DNA from 2 places in the Rheinheimera gaetbuli genome. Region 1 is predicted to be linked to the other one. Evidence: predicted binding sites of a transcription regulator. Region 1 holds the regulator's gene; the other holds the start of a gene.
The links. The regulator sigma-54, encoded in region 1, starts transcription at its own class of promoters, with help from an activator protein. The targets are predictions, from matches to a motif close to TGGCANGNTNCNTGCTT.
Positions count from the first base shown of each region.

Region 2: a site for sigma-54 is predicted at 1,441-1,457, ahead of ACYVIC_RS03700 (PEP-CTERM sorting domain-containing protein). Genes of this name have one in related genera too.

Region 1 is NZ_BAAGTL010000008.1:258,572-261,987, forward strand. It holds gene ptsN (PTS IIA-like nitrogen regulatory protein PtsN) at 1-345, opposite strand, end outside; gene hpf (ribosome hibernation promoting factor) at 353-640, opposite strand; gene ACYVIC_RS08075 (RNA polymerase factor sigma-54) at 667-2,145, opposite strand; gene lptB (LPS export ABC transporter ATP-binding protein) at 2,192-2,914, opposite strand; gene lptA (lipopolysaccharide transport periplasmic protein LptA) at 2,911-3,402, opposite strand; gene lptC (LPS export ABC transporter periplasmic protein LptC) at 3,392-3,416, opposite strand, start outside.
Region 2 is NZ_BAAGTL010000002.1:101,727-105,142, reverse strand. It holds gene ACYVIC_RS03705 (50S ribosomal protein L25/general stress protein Ctc) at 1-462, opposite strand, end outside; gene ACYVIC_RS03700 (PEP-CTERM sorting domain-containing protein) at 670-1,398, opposite strand; gene ACYVIC_RS03695 (ribose-phosphate pyrophosphokinase) at 1,624-2,559, opposite strand; gene ispE (4-(cytidine 5'-diphospho)-2-C-methyl-D-erythritol kinase) at 2,639-3,416, opposite strand, start outside.

The DNA of each region.
Region 1 (3,416 bases):
AAGGTGTGCCTGGCATTGTTGTTCCGGGATGAGAATAGCACAAAAAATATCCACCGGCTGGTTATCAATAGCATCAAACGGAATACTCTCTTTGCTAACCACAAACACCAGTAGCGGTTCGGTAACCTGCTTCAGTTTGCCGTGTGGAATGGCGATACCGCCTCCTATGCCGGTTGACCCCAACTTCTCACGGGTTGTCAGTGCTTCTAATATACTGTACTCAGCAATATCAGGTAGTTGCTGGTGTGCCAGTTCGGCAATATATTCCAGAATGCGTTTTTTGCTGTTAAAAAGAACTGCACTTTTAGTGCAGTTCTCGGCAAGCATTGAGCTTAAATTCATCATGGCCAAATCAGTGTCGGGAAATTTTCTCTTTATGCTTGATCACCTGACGATCCAGTTTATCAATCAGCTGGTCGATCGCAGCATACATGTTTTCATCTTCAGAAATTGCAAATACTTCGCCACCACTCAAGTGCAGCTTAGCTTCAGCAATCTGCTTTAATTTTTCCACGTTTAGGATCACATGTACATTATTTATGTGATCGAAATGCCGTTCAAGCTTTGCAAATTTGCTGTCAACGTACTCTCTTAAGGCTGTGGTAATTTCAACATGGCGACCGGTAAGATTGATTTGCATAGACATATTCCTTCTTTTAGGCTTATTTACAGCAAGGTCTTGCGTTGATTAGACGGCGGTATGAACAGGGATTCGCGGTATTTGGCAATAGTACGCCGCGCTACGTTGATACCTTGCTCCAGCAGAATGTCAGCCATTTTGCTATCGCTGAGCGGTTTAGCCGGATTCTCCGCCGCCACTAATTTCTTGATAAAGGCTCTGATTGCAGTAGACGAGCATTCGCCACCACTCTCAGTACTAACGTGACTGGAAAAGAAGAACTTAAGTTCAAAAATACCCCTTGGTGTATGCATGTATTTTTGTGTGGTAACCCTAGAGATGGTTGATTCATGCATACCTACCATCTCTGCTACGTCGTTAAGCACCATAGGTTTCATGGCTTCTTCACCATGCTCAAAAAATGCCTGCTGCTGTTGCACAATGCAGTTTGTCACTTTTAACAGGGTTTCGTTACGGCTTTCTAAGCTTTTCAAAAACCACTTTGCCTCCTGCAAATGTGAACGAATAAACTGGCTGTCTGTACTGTTTTTCGCGGTACGTGACATTGCAGCATATTGTTGGTTTATCCGCACCTTGGGCATAGCATCCGGATTAAGCTCAACCTGCCAGCGACCTTTTACTTTCATCACGCTGACATCAGGGACAACGTACTGCTGCTCTTCCCGGATAACATCGGCACCGGGACGCGGGTTCAAAGAGTGGATGAGCCGCATTGCTTCTTTTAGCTCATCCTCTTTTAGTTTAGTCACCCGCATTAAAGAACGAAAGTCGCGGTTAGCTAAAAGTTCTGTGTGATCACGGATCAGGCTCTGTGCAGCGGCTAAAAACGGCGTATCAGGGCTAAACTGGCGCAGCTGCACTGTCAGACATTCCTGCACTGAGCGTGCACCTACCCCAACCGGGTCGAATAATTGGATGCGTTTAATGACGGCTTCTACTTCATCTGCTTCAATATCTGCCAGACCCAGCGATTCAAGAATGTCATCACAGCTGATAGTAAGCAGACCGTTATCGTCTATCGCTTCAATGATGATTTCTGCAATAGCCCTGTCGGTTTCTGAAAATGGGGTCAGCTGCATTTGCCAGCGCAGATAATCGCGCAATGTTTCGCTGGTCTCACCCTGATACACGGTATCTTCTTCGCTTCCCGAATTGCCGGCGCTAACCGGTGCTGCACTAACTAAATCATCCCAGTTGTTATCAAGCGGCAAATCTTCGCTGATATTTTGCTCTGACATCGCATCACTGGTGTCTGGCTCTGCGGCTTCGAACTGCTCATCAGTGGTATTGTCAGAAGCGGACTGTAATGATTCAGAGATATTTACCGGCTCAGCGTTGAAGCTGTCATATTCGTCTTCGGCTTCAAGCAATGGGTTTGCATCCAGCGCTTCCTGAATTTCCTGCTGCAACTCTATTGTCGACAACTGCAGCAAACGGATAGCTTGCTGTAGCTGCGGTGTCATGGTGAGTTGCTGTCCTAAGCGGAGTTGCAAAGAGGGCTTCATCTACTTCTACTAATCTCCTGAATTACCACAAGTACTTTTTTGCTAACTATAGCCTGAATTGCTCGCCGAGGTATACATCCCGTACTTTCTGATTGGCCAATACGTCTTGAGGGGCGCCTGATGCAATCAGTTCACCATGACTAACGATGTACGCAATCTCGCAAACATCAAGGGTTTCACGTACATTATGGTCGGTAATCAGTACACCGATACCACGTTGGCACAAATGCTGAATAATTTTTTTAATGTCGAGGACGGATATCGGATCGACACCGGCAAAGGGTTCATCCAACAAAATAAACGCCGGGTTGGCAGCCAGCGCTCGGGCAATTTCAACGCGTCTGCGTTCGCCACCAGACAAACTCATACCCAGGCTATGTTTAATATGGCCAATATGAAACTCTTCCAGCAAGTCGTCGGCAACTTCTTCCCGACGGGTACGGCTTAAGTCTTTACGGGTTTGTAATATAGCCAGCAGGTTTTCATACACGGTGAGTTTGCGAAAAATCGAGCTTTCCTGCGGCAGATAACCAATACCCAGCCGGGCTCTGGCATGTATTGGATCGAAAGTAATATCCTTATCGTTTAGCGTTATTTTGCCTTTGTCAGACGGTACCAGGCCTACAATCATATAAAAAGTGGTGGTTTTGCCGGCGCCATTGGGTCCCAACAGCCCAACAATTTGTCCGGCATTAACTTCAAGGCTAACATCTTTAACCACTTGCCGGCTTTTATAACTTTTTGCCAGATGTGAGGCGACTAACTTCATGGTTGCTGGTCTTCCTCTGAAGTAATAATAGTGGTTACCCGTCTGGAGCTGTCACTCGCTGCATTCAGTTCTTGCGTTTCAACATTGTATTTTATTACTGATGCTTTGACGACGCTGCCGCTTTGTGCCAGTTCTGCATTGCCATTTAGTATCAAAGTGCGATTAGCCGGCTCGTAGCGCATTTCACTGGCAGAAGCATTGACGATCTTGCCATCTTCCAGCTGTTGGCTGTAGTTAACTGGGTTGCCGCTAACGATGTATATTTCTTTGCCTTTACCGGTGCTGGCGTCAATTTCTAACCGGTCGGCACTAATGCTGATAGCGCCATGCGTAATGATGACATTATCACTGTAGGTCAGGACATTTTCTTTTAACGACGCTAAATTATCAGCATCTATCTGAATTTTTTGGGTATAGTCGGCTGACGCAGCCTGTGTAAAGGGCTGTAGTAATACTGCCAGCACTAAATATACAAATTTATTCTTCATTACGATATACCGTT
Region 2 (3,416 bases), on a different contig from region 1:
TACTTCAACGTTGCTCATGTCAACTTCGATAAACTCTGGTAAGTCTGTTGGCAGACAAGAGATTTCGACTTCGTTAGCAGCGTGTACTACTACACCACCTTTTTTAACTGCTGCTTCTTCGTTAACGAAGTGAACAGGAACAGTAGTGTGCAGTTCATGGCCAGCTTCTACGCGTTGGAAGTCAACGTGCATCACTTTTGGTTTGAACGGGTGGCGTTGCATGGCTTTAACGATAGCTTTTACTTCTTCACCGCCAACGTTAATTGTCAGGATGTGAGAGTAAAAGGCTTCGAAGCTTTGTGCTTTAATCAGTTTAGAGTGCTCTAAAGTGATAGATTGTGCTGGCTTGCTGCCACCGTAGATGATAGCTGGCACTTTGTCTTCGTGACGCAGGCGGCGGCTCGCACCTTTCCCTGCATCAGTACGGACTTCTGCGCTTAATGTAAAGATTGCATCAGACATGATGTACTCCAAAAATTTAAGTTTCCCAAGACTTGCGACCAGTCTCAGGCTGGACCCCCAGTTTCAAGGGCGCGACATATTACCACCGGCTAACACAAGCTGCAAACTAAAACTCAGCTTGGCCAGCCGTGAATACATAGAGCTTTTGTACCGACAAAAAAGCTCTCCGAAGAGAGCTGTTGGCAAATCAAGCTAAAAACTTACAGCTTATGCTTGTGTTTTTTTGCGGCGGCTTAAACCGATGCCAAACAAGCCAAGCATTAACATGGCTACAGATGCCGGAGCTGAAACTTGTGAAGGGGGTAAGCTGCCCACATTAACCAAGCCATATTTTACCTGGCCGCCAACAACCAGATACTCACCTGAGCCGTTGCCCCAAAACTGTACTTTGTTAAAAAAGCCGGTGTCATCAAACGCAGCTACAAAGATCTCATAAACGCTGCTTCCAAACTGATTTAAAAAGCGGCCGTCACTGTTTTGGCTGGCAGATGCAACCTGTATTGGCGCACCGTCATCAAAGGAGATGAATAAATCTGTTGTCGGGAAAAAGCAGCAAGTGGCCCAGTCGCCTACTTCAAAGCCAAAAGAGTTAATAGCATTATCAAAGGTAAAGGTAATACCGCTGGCGATAGTGCCATTTGTGCCGCCGTAGCTGCCGTTGGGGCTTATATCAATTGCGCGGCCAGACATGGTGCCATAACTAGCTTGTGAGATGTTGCCACCATTGTTACGGGTCACGGTATAACCCGGGCGTGTCAGTGAGCTACCATTAAGCAGTGTTGCCCACACATCGTTATATACAGTGCCGCCAGCCCCCAGTACGGTAGTGTCAAAAGCTGAACTGCCGTTTGGAATACTATCAAATACGGTGATAATGGTTGCGTTGGCACTTGCTGTAAACAACAAAGTTGCCGCAGCTAAAAGAGTAACTTTCATTGCTGATCTTCCTTTTTTGTGTTTTTTAAATCCGGCGTGCATAAGCATGTTTTGTGCCAAATATTAAATTTCATAATAAACAAGGACTTATTTTTTATTTTCCGCTGGCAGTCAGGTTATTGTAAATAATTGTGACGATGTTGTATTTAAAAAGGGGACGTTGATGTGAAAAAAAAGCGCCATAAGGCGCTTTTTTGTGCAAATTGTGCAAAACACAGCTTTTGCTTAGTCGAACATAGACGAGATGGACTCTTCGTTGCTGATGCGGCGGATACACTCGGCCAGCATTTCGCTTAACGTTAACTGGCGCACTTTGGCTACGGCTTTCATTTCTGCAGTTAGCGGGATAGTGTCAGTTATAATTAACTCGTCGATAACTGAATTGGCTATATTCTGTGGCGCGCTGCCAGAGAATACAGGGTGGGTGGCATAGGCAAACACCCGCTTGGCGCCTTGCTCTTTTAAGGCTTCTGCGGCTTTGCATAAAGTACCGCCGGTGTCGATCATGTCATCGACGATAATACAATCACGGTCTTTTACATCACCAATAATATGCATTACCTGAGAGACATTGGCTTTTGGCCGGCGTTTGTCGATAATGGCTAAATCGGCATCGTTCAGCAATTTAGCGATAGCGCGGGCGCGCACTACACCACCGATATCAGGCGATACCACTACCGGAGATTGCAGATCTTTTTTGCGCATATCTTCCAGCAACACCGGGCTGGCAAACACGTTATCTACCGGTACATCGAAGAAACCCTGAATTTGCTCGGCGTGCAAGTCTACCGTTAATACCCGATCGACACCGACGCTTGATAAAAAGTCAGCCACTACTTTAGCGGTGATGGGCACACGGGCTGAGCGTACCCGGCGGTCCTGACGGGCATAGCCAAAGTATGGCATTACGGCAGTGATACGACCGGCAGAGGCGCGACGCAGCGCGTCTACCATCACGATCAGTTCCATCAGGTTATCGTTGGTTGGCGCGCAGGTAGATTGGATAATAAATACATCAGAACCACGCACATTTTCATTGATTTGGACACTAACTTCCCCATCACTGAAACGGCCGACTTCGGCATCTCCAAGTTTAATATACAGGCGGCTGGCGATTTTACTTGCGAGTTCTGGTATGGCGTTACCAGCGAAAACCTTCATGTCAGGCACGGTAGGATCCTCAGGGCGGTGGTGAGTCCGGTATTATCAATACGCAGCGGTAATACACCGCTACAGTTACTTATTCGGTATCTGCCAACGCAGCCCACACTGGCGACTGGTTGACCCCTCTGGCAATAAAACCGCGGCAGTTAGCCGGTAATTTTGCCAGAGCATGCTGAGCACTGGTCTGGTCCGGGAATGCGGCGAACACACTGGCGCCAGTACCCGTCATTTGACACGGCGCGTATTCTACCAACCACTGTAAGGTTATTGCAACAATTGGGTAGAGGCGTTCGACCAGTGGCTGACAGTCATTGCGCCAGGTTGTTATTAGTAGCGCATCGGCCGGTATTGGCATAGAATTACGAATTAAATCAGGATGCTGGAATACTTCTGCTGTGCTGATATGGCAGTTCGGTGTTACCACCAGGTACACTTTTTCATCCAGTTTAACCGGTTGTAATTTTTCGCCGATGCCTTGGGCAAAGGCGGTAAAACCGCGGACAAACAGTGGCACATCGGCACCAAGCTTTAATCCAAGCTCAGCCAGAACATCCAGCGGTAAGTTCAGTTGCCAGAGTTTATTTAAACCCAGCAGCGTAGTGGCTGCATCGGAAGAACCGCCACCTAAACCGCCACCCATTGGCAGGCGTTTATCGAGATAAATATCACAACCTAAGCTACAGCCGCTGTATTGCTGTAACAGACGGGCCGCGCGCAGCACTAAATTCTGCTCGTTTATCAGCGCGCTGTTGTTGCAATCAAGCTCGATGGCGCCATCCTGGCGTAAGCTAAACCTTAGCTCATCGCCAGCATCTAACAACTGAAACAGCGTCTCAAGGTTGTGATAGCCGTCA